Regions from separate parts of the Priestia sp. P5 genome, predicted to be linked through region 2. Evidence: predicted binding sites of a transcription regulator. Region 2 holds the regulator's gene; the other holds the start of a gene.
What was found. Region 2 encodes LexA, which represses DNA repair genes until DNA is damaged. Its sites were predicted from a motif close to CGAACATATGTTCG; they were not measured.

Region 1: MMB69_RS15410 (sigma-70 RNA polymerase sigma factor region 4 domain-containing protein) is a predicted target of LexA. The motif match lies at 2,322-2,335, and genes of this name have one in related genera.

Annotation. Positions count from the first base shown of each region.
Region 1 is NZ_JAKWFJ010000001.1:2,898,182-2,902,615, forward strand. It holds gene MMB69_RS15390 (CBS domain-containing protein) at 1-151, shown strand, start outside; gene MMB69_RS15395 (hypothetical protein) at 217-342, shown strand; gene MMB69_RS15400 (aldose epimerase family protein) at 406-1,461, opposite strand; gene MMB69_RS15405 (DinB family protein) at 1,651-2,175, opposite strand; gene MMB69_RS15410 (sigma-70 RNA polymerase sigma factor region 4 domain-containing protein) at 2,479-3,372, shown strand; gene fsa (fructose-6-phosphate aldolase) at 3,435-4,103, opposite strand; gene MMB69_RS15420 (hypothetical protein) at 4,164-4,434, opposite strand, start outside.
Region 2 is NZ_JAKWFJ010000001.1:800,386-804,819, forward strand. It holds gene MMB69_RS04075 (ArnT family glycosyltransferase) at 1-11, opposite strand, end outside; gene MMB69_RS04080 (hypothetical protein) at 295-495, shown strand; gene MMB69_RS04085 (magnesium transporter CorA family protein) at 563-2,008, opposite strand; gene lexA (transcriptional repressor LexA) at 2,220-2,837, opposite strand; gene yneA (cell division suppressor protein YneA) at 2,984-3,313, shown strand; gene MMB69_RS04100 (YneB family resolvase-like protein) at 3,367-4,035, shown strand; gene MMB69_RS04105 (DUF896 domain-containing protein) at 4,105-4,335, shown strand.

The DNA of each region.
Region 1 (4,434 bases), 2.1 Mb from region 2:
TATGATGGCAGATCATCAAATTCGCCGTATTATTGTAGTGGAGAATAATAATATGGTTGGAATCTGTGCAATCGGCGACCTTGCGACAGTGAACGTATATGTTGATGAAGCCGGTGCAGCATTAAGCGAAATTTCTAATCAAGTTCATTAAAACTTTTTAGCATATAAATCCTTAATGCTTGTACAAAATAATCCTGTCTGCAAGGAGGTGCTAATATGCCAAATTTAAACGATAACAAATTTAAAAAGATTCAGTCTGAGAGTCAAAAGCAAGGAAAGTCTCAAGAAGAATATGCGGCTGAGCTTGACGCTAATCGTGCAAAAAGCCAAAAGAAAAAGTAACAATAAAAAAAGGATTACAATCGGCAGAGGCTCGTTTGTAATCCTTTTTGTCATCCCGTTTTGTTACAGGCTGCGATCAGTTATAAATGTATAGTGAGTATATGCTTCATACTTCTCACCTGGCTTTAATACACAAGAAGGAAAATGCTGATGATGAATAGCGTCCGGTAAACCTTGTGTTTCTAGGCAAACACCGAGGTATTTCTCTGAGTGAACTCCTCTAATTTCGAATTCTTCGTCTAGATGATTTCCCGTATAGAGAACAACTGAAGGCTGATCCGTTTTGACTTCTATTTTGCGGCCGCTTGCAGGATCAAATAATGACATCTGATTTTCAGCTTCTGCTTCTAAAAGAAATGGATGATCGTACCCTTTACCCACTAATATGTTTTGCGGATGTGTGGATTCCACACCTTCCTTGAGACTATGTCCTTCTTTAAAATCAAATGGGGTACCTGTGACATTTAGCGTTTCTCCAGTAGGTAAAAGATCATCATTCAACTCTAAGAATTCGTTACTTTTCATCTTCAAAACATGATCCAAGACCGTTTCTTTTAGATTTCCGCTTAAATTGAAATACGTATGATTTGTTAGATTGATAAGAGTGTCTTGATCTGTTGTTCCTTCATAAGAAATATGGAACTCATTTTTATTCGTTAATGTATACGTAACTTTCACTTCAAGGTTGCCGGGATACCCTTCTTCTCCGTCTTTACTTACATATGTAAATTCAACACCTACGTGATCACTTGCATCAATTGTTTTGGCATTCCATATTTTGTGACTAAATCCTTCTGATCCGCCATGCAAATGGTTGTTTCCTTCATTTTTCTCTAGACGATAGGTTTCATTATTAAGCTCAAACGATGCTCCACCTATACGCCCTGCTACGCGTCCGACCACAGCTCCGAAATAAGGAGAATACTTTTGGTATTCTTCTATTGAATCAAATCCCAATACAACACTTTCAATCTTCCCTTCAGAATCCGGCATTTCAATATTTGATATCACACATCCATAGTCAAGGCAGGTGATTTTAAGCCCTTCATCATTTAATAAGGTATAAGCATGTACAGCTTGATTGTTTAGTTCGCCAAATTTCTCTGAGTTCACTTTCACTTTTAATCAGTCCAATCCTCTTTTTATTCGTAAATTGCTTAACGGACCCTACATGTTATAAACATCGGATATGTTCATATAGTTCCCTCTGCAATCCTTCCTGAATCTTCATTATTCTCATTTTATTGTAATCGTGTACATTTCTTAATTCAAGCTTGAATGATAAAGGCTGGCCACTGTGTGTCATTGCTATTTCTTTAGTATTCCTAAGTATTCTTCCCAAGGTCCTACATCTTCTCTATATCGTTCTGCCATTACTCGAACAATTTGCGCAATATGGGTTAAATCATGAGCAACCCAAGTCGAGAGCAGCTCTCTGACTTTCACTTCCCCAAACTCCGGGTGTTCTCCTCTCACTTCCAGATGTTTTTCGTGCTTAACTAGCAGCTTTAGTTGATGTAAATTTTGTATTCTTATCTTTTTGAATTCAAGAATCTTCTCTTCAATAGAACTAGCAGATTCCTTGTTTAAATGGGCATAGCGGTCAAACGGAGGAAAAGCTCCCTCTTTTCCTTTTTGAAGGATAAATTCTAGCCTTGGTATCCAATTGTTTTTTTCTGCTTCTATTAAATGTTCTATGACTTCGGGGGTATTCCAGGTTCCTTCTCCTTCATTGCATTGCAGCCACCCTGGAGATAGACCAGACAAAAGTTTTTCAAGCGTTTGTGGCGTATGCTCAAGTATTTCAAACGCTTCTTTTAAATTAAAATTCATATCAATTCCCCTTTCTCAACGTAATGATGCTGAGCTGTCAGTTATGTAAATTCTTTAGAGATTATAGTCAATTTTACCATAATTCGCTTCTATTAAAGGAGCCAACTATTTTTCTAATTCCTTTTATGATGACTTAAAACAAAATAAGAACACATGTTTGGTTTTTCTCTAGAAATATGATAAAATATATATAGGCTAAAACGCAGTGAGTATCAGTCTGAATAGGCACTGCTCATTCGTAAAATAGATTTGCTAGCAACTTTTTCATCTTGAGCTTTTCGTGTGAATTGGAGTGAGACAACAGTGAGTAAAAATCAAAAGCGATGGACAAAAGAAGAAGATAGATTTCTTATCCAACATTATGGTGCTATGACGCTTCAAGAGATGGGTAAGCATTTACATAGAAGCAAGGAATCGGTTAATAAACGACTTACTCGATTAAATCTTCGTGCTTCGGATACAGCTTTACGTAAAAAATGGACGCTTGAACAAGATGCGTTTTTGCAGGAGAACATTGATATCATGAATAACCGTGAAATGGCACATTCCTTAGGCAGAAGTCCTTCTTCTATTGCTACGCGCATAAAAGTCTTGGGGTTAACTCGAAAAACATCGATGCGAAGATGGACGGTACAAGAAGACGAATATTTGCTAAAGTATTACGGAGTAAAACCACTTTCACATATATCAGCTAAATTACAGCGAAGTGTGCAAGCGCTAGAATCGAGGTTGAACCGTTTAGAAGTGTATGGAGCCAAAGCGCACGTAGGACACATTACAGCGTGTGAACTAGCAGCCTGCCTTGAAGTAGATGTTCATACAATTTACAAGTGGATTCATAAAGAGAATCTACCGTATAAAATGATCATCGCCAAGACCAGAAAATTTATGGGAATTGACATTCAATCTTTTTGGAAGTGGGCTGAACAAAGTAAATCGTGCCTTAACTTTTTTAAGATACCTAAAAATACGCTTATTCCAGAACCAGCGTGGGTGAATGAACAAAGAAAACTAGACTATGTAAAGCGACCTAAATACGAGCATAAAAAGTGGACAGCAGAAGAAGATGCGAGATTGTGGCGTATGTTTTATCAGGAAAAGCGCAATCAGCGAGAAATTGGGCAGCTGCTCGGGCGTTCAAGAAATAGCGTGCAGCGACGCTTAGAGCGTTTGCGTAAAAAGAAACTAGCGAGTTAAACGATAAAAAGCTTGGAATAAGCTATGCTTATTCCAAGCTTTTTTATTGATATGGCCTTTTGTTAAGCTTTAACTGCTTTTTCCCAATCTGCTGCAAATTTTTCCATTCCTTGGTCAGTTAACGGATGTTTTGCTAATTGCTCAATAACAGCGTATGGAATTGTGGCAATATGAGCTCCTGCAAGTGCTACACGCGTTACATGATCCGGATGTCTTACAGATGCCGCAATAATTTGAGAGTCGATGTTTTGAACGCGGAATAACTCAGCAATTTTAGATACCAGCTGTACTCCGTCTTCTGAAATATCATCAAGACGTCCTAAAAATGGAGAAACATATGTTGCTCCAGCACGAGCTGCTAAAAGCGCTTGGTTTACTGTAAAGATCAGGGTTACATTTGTTTTTACGCCTTTTTTTGCAAGGTAGCGCGTCGCTTCCAAGCCAGCCAATGTCATAGGCAGCTTAATCGTAATATTTTTATCTCCGTCGTTAATTTTAATCAGTTCTTCAGCTTGAGCAATCATGTCTTCAGCAGAAAGTGCGTCAGGTGTTACCTCAGCGGAAACGGATTCAACTTCCGGTACCATTTGAAGGATTTCTTCGATGCGGTCTTCAAATCTTACGCCTTCTTTTGCTACTAAAGATGGATTGGTTGTCACACCAGCTAGAACACCTACTTTGTATGCTTTCTTAATATCCTCAAGGTTTGCTGTATCAATAAAAAATTTCATCTCACTATTCCTCCTTATTGTTGTACATCAATCTGCATTTCAGCGTACGCGAACTATAGCCTAGCCAATTTGCTGCAGCACATATAGGTTTTCTATAGAAGCGTTTTCAATCTCTTTTGCAGTTAATACCTTTAGTTTTTCTAAAAATTGTATAGCGTCCACTCGGTCTTCAATGTCTTCTTCTGTACGAATATTCTCCGTTTTAATCTGATGGATACATTCGTTGATGACTTCTTTGTACGCATTCGTTTGGATAAACCATTCTGCTAACAGCGTTTTTGTTGCTTCTCTTTCTTCTTCACTTTTAACTGCAAACAAACTCTCTGTTTCC
Region 2 (4,434 bases):
GAGTTAAGCATATTACCTCCTGCAAATTATTTCAAAGATAAGGTACAAAATTCCTACCCTATGATACCATATTTTATTATTTTGTATATATTTTTCTTATAGAGTATAATGTTAGATTGTTCTGATATTACAACAGCGGCACAACGTTTGATAAAAGGTTCAGCGGAGTAGGCAGTGATTTAGTAATAGATAAAAGAGGTTGGGAAAAAAGAATTTTAGTCGAAGTGAAAAACGAACCATTGATCAACATGTTTGATTAGTGGTTCGTTTTTTTATGGTAAACGTAGGTTTTATTTGTTTAGTTCTTTCCAGCAGTTGATTGGAGGGCAAGACGAAGACTCCTGCGGGAAAAGCGGAACAGGTGAGACCCCGCAGGAGCGTAAGCGACGAGGAGGCTCACCGGCCGCCCGCGGAAAGCGAAGTCTTGCACGGAAATCAACCGCGGTGTCACAAGCAATCCCTGCTAGCTTATTTATTCCATTTGTTCTCCTTTAGACTCGCTTGATTTAGTTATGTCTCAATCTCTTCTTTTTTATCATGTGTTTTCTGATGCGAACAGCTTTTATGTTTTAAATCGATCTTTTAATAAATTCCATAGGGAACTCACTCCGAGACTAATGCTGATCAGAATTCCTGATAGAGCTACTATTAAAGCGATATATTCAAAGATAGAAAACTGCTTCATACTATCCCAATTGATGTTTCCCTTTAGTTTGCTAATAACTAAATTCATTCCGTAAATACCGGAAAGAACCGTATAAATCGTTAAAATCAATAATAAGTAATTGTGACGTTTGGCTGCGATTTTCTCTTGATTTTGGTACAAAGTACCAAGGGTTTCTTTGACTTCTTGATAAAGAGAATTGATGTGGAAGATTTTTTTAAAGAGCTCAGAAAACTCTTGACCTTCTGTGCGAGAGCTAATTTCTAAAAATAAATATTTACCTGAAAATACGGTAATAGAGCGGATTAGTCGTTCAATGCCCTCTGAATTTTTATGAAACGTGAGCTGAGAATACTCATAAGATAGTTTTAGCAACACGATTTTATAGAAAAAATGTAAAAATAAATTATAGTAATGCTGGCCAAATAGATGATTCATCAAAAGCTGATCCGTTTTAGAGTCTGCCGATTTAGAAATACATGAAAACACATGGTCTGTTATGACGTAATAAGTTTCAGGAGCCCACCTTTCATACACATGTTTAGTATTATACGTTTTAATATACTCATGATTGTGTGCAGAAATAAACGCTTTCCCGTCAGGCGTATAGCTATTTAGCTGCCCAGTACGAAATAAAGTTGTGGAATTAATCTCTTGCTCTTTATTTACCGTTACATAACTTAACACAAACATCCGTTCATCGATAAAATAAGGAAGGCTCCCAACGTGCTGTTCACGCGTGGCTTCTTTCTTGATGTGTTCGTTCAAAAATGGCGCAAGCTGTGAAAAAATATAATCTTGTACTTTGCTATAGCGATGATGTTCATAGGTAATGGTGGATCCATGCTCTTCAGCAAGCTTCGGTTCTAATACACGAAAATGATTCATGAATTCTAAAATATCATCATAGGTATAATGATCATGGCTCATCTCAGTGCGAATGGTCATGACGCCAATTTCAAAAGGACATAAAAAAACATCCACAGACAGCACGTTGCTAGACACGGTGGTGGAGGAAGTGTGTAACGTAATGGTATGGTCTATTTTTTTGGAAAATCGAAGCAACCCTTCTTTTTCGCACGAGTCAGGGAATAGAATACATTCAATGTAAGGAAGAAAATATTGATCCAGGCTATCATGAGATACGTAATACTGTTCTCCGTAGTATTCTTTTTCTAAATGTTTGTTTTGAATGGAAAAAAACTCGAACAAATTTTCTTTCAGTGCATGAACAAGCTGCTCTTTATTTTTTCGATCAAAGGAAAAAGGAAAAAGAAACATGTTCATTGCTTTGGTAGGTACAATGGTTTGAAATGATTCTGTTTTCCTTGGTGTATTGGTCATAAACTACATCCTTCTTATGGTCGGTTGTATTTCCTTGTAAGAGTCGCGGAAATGCAGATAGAAAGTAAAAAGTGAAACAAGCTTTACAAAAACCGTTCTACCTGCTTGCGATGATTCAACGTATCATTTATAATATGCCAATTTTTTTAGAAAACAAACGTAAAAAAACCAACTAACATCATGATTAGTTGGCTTTACATACAGTGTCTGATTAGTGAATCGTGCGATATACACCAGTTACTTTTCCTAAAATCGTTACGTGGCGAAGAATAATAGGCGCCATCGTTGAATTTTCAGGCTGTAAACGAACGAAATTTTCTTCTTTGAAGAAACGTTTTACCGTTGCTTCGTTATCCTCGGTCATAGCGACCACAATATCTCCATTATTAGCCGTTTGCTGCTGACGTACGATTACCATATCGCCATCTAGAATACCTGCTTCAATCATACTTTCTCCCATAATTTCAAGCATAAATACATGATCATCTGGAGAAACGAATTTATCTGGAAGAGGGAAATATTCTTCCACATTTTCAACGGCTGTTATAGGAAGACCCGCTGTTACTTTACCGATAACAGGAACATTAATGACATTGCTTTTAGGGATGTTTACTTCATCTAGTTGAAGAACTTCGATTGCTCTTGGTTTTGTTGGATCTCTGCGAATTAACCCTTTGCTTTCTAAACGAGCTAAATGCCCGTGTACAGTGGAGCTAGAGGCTAATCCTACCGCTTCCCCAATCTCGCGAACAGAAGGCGGATAACCTTTTAATTTTACTTCGTGCTTAATAAAATCTAGTATGTCTTGTTGACGTTTTGATAGCTTCATATTTTTCACCTCGATTTTAGCTATTCTTTAGGTGAATTATACCACGTGATGTGTCAATATACAAACATAAGTTCGAAGAATTCCATTGACAGAAACAAATGTTCTCAATAAAATAAGAACATATATTCTGATAGGGGGATCATAATATGCAACAATTCTTACATTCTATGAAACATTACGCTATTTTTTTTGCAGTTATCGCTGCACTTACATATGTATTGACGCTGGTTTTAGGAGCGGATAAAGTAGATTTAGACAAATATTCAACGGTTACTATTACAAAAGGAGATACGCTTTGGGACTTGTCCAACAAGTATCATAATCACCATCATTTGACCACCAATGAATTTGTCAAATGGGTTGAAGACGTCAATGATTTAAACTCAGATACTGCCCAGTCTTTATCACCTGGAGATAAATTATATATTCCTGTTTTAAAAAAAGAGTTACATAATCAAGTGGCAATTGAACAGTAGTGTGTAACGGCCGTTCCTGAATATTGTTAGAAGCCGAAAAGGTCGTGATAAAAGTGGACGCCATTATTTATTGCCGTGTCAGTACGGATAAAAAAACCCAAGAAACATCTTTACAGCGCCAGCAAGAAGAATTAAAAAAGCTTGCTGATCTTCACCATCTAGAGGTGAAAAAAGTCGTGATGGAAAAAGCAAGCGGATATGATGTAGACAGAGAGGGTATTTTGGATGTTCTTCATACAATGAAAGAAGAGAAAATATCCGTGCTGCTCATTCAAGACGAAACACGATTAGGCAGAGGAAATGCCCGAATTGCGCTGCTTCATGCTTTTCATAAAGAAAATGCTACCATCTATACGATTAGTCATCAAGGTCAGCTTCAGCTTTCAGAATCTGATTCAATGGTGTTAGATATTATTAGCTTAGTGGAAGAGCATCAGCGGAAATTACATAATGCTAAAATTAAAAGAGGAATGAAAAGAGCCGTAGAAAACGGTTATCGTCCGCAGAAAAATTTAAAAAATCAAGGAGTTAACTCGGGAAGGGAAAAAAAAGAAGCGCCGATTGAAGAAATTGTCCGCCTTCGTCATAACGGCTTAACCTTTGCTGAAATTTCAGTTACGCTAAAAGGTTTTGGTCATAATATTTCAAAAGCGACGGTACATCGCCGCTATCAAGAGTACCAAGAGAGTGCTCAATCTCTTGATAAAACGAAAGAGATTTAGTAAGATGACTACATGTTGCCGGAGCGGTTCGGTAATTTTAATTATTGATTATAAGGAGATAGGTTTTATATGCTATCAAAAGATAAACTTGCTCGTATTAATGCTCTTTCAAAAAAGGCAAAGGCTGAAGGGCTGACAGAATCTGAAGCGAAAGAACAGCAAGAGCTACGTCAGGAATATTTAAAAGTTTTCCGACAATCTATGACAAATCACCTTCACACGATTAAAGTTGTGGACGAAGAAGGTAAAGATGTTACGCCTAAGAAGTTAAAAGAGAGTAAAAAGAAGCGTCTTCACTAAGATGTTCTAGTAAAACTAGAGGGAGTGTTCCCTCTAGTTTTTTGTATATTTTTAATAAGGGGCACAAAAACTGTAAAAGTGGAAATTTTTTTGGTTCAA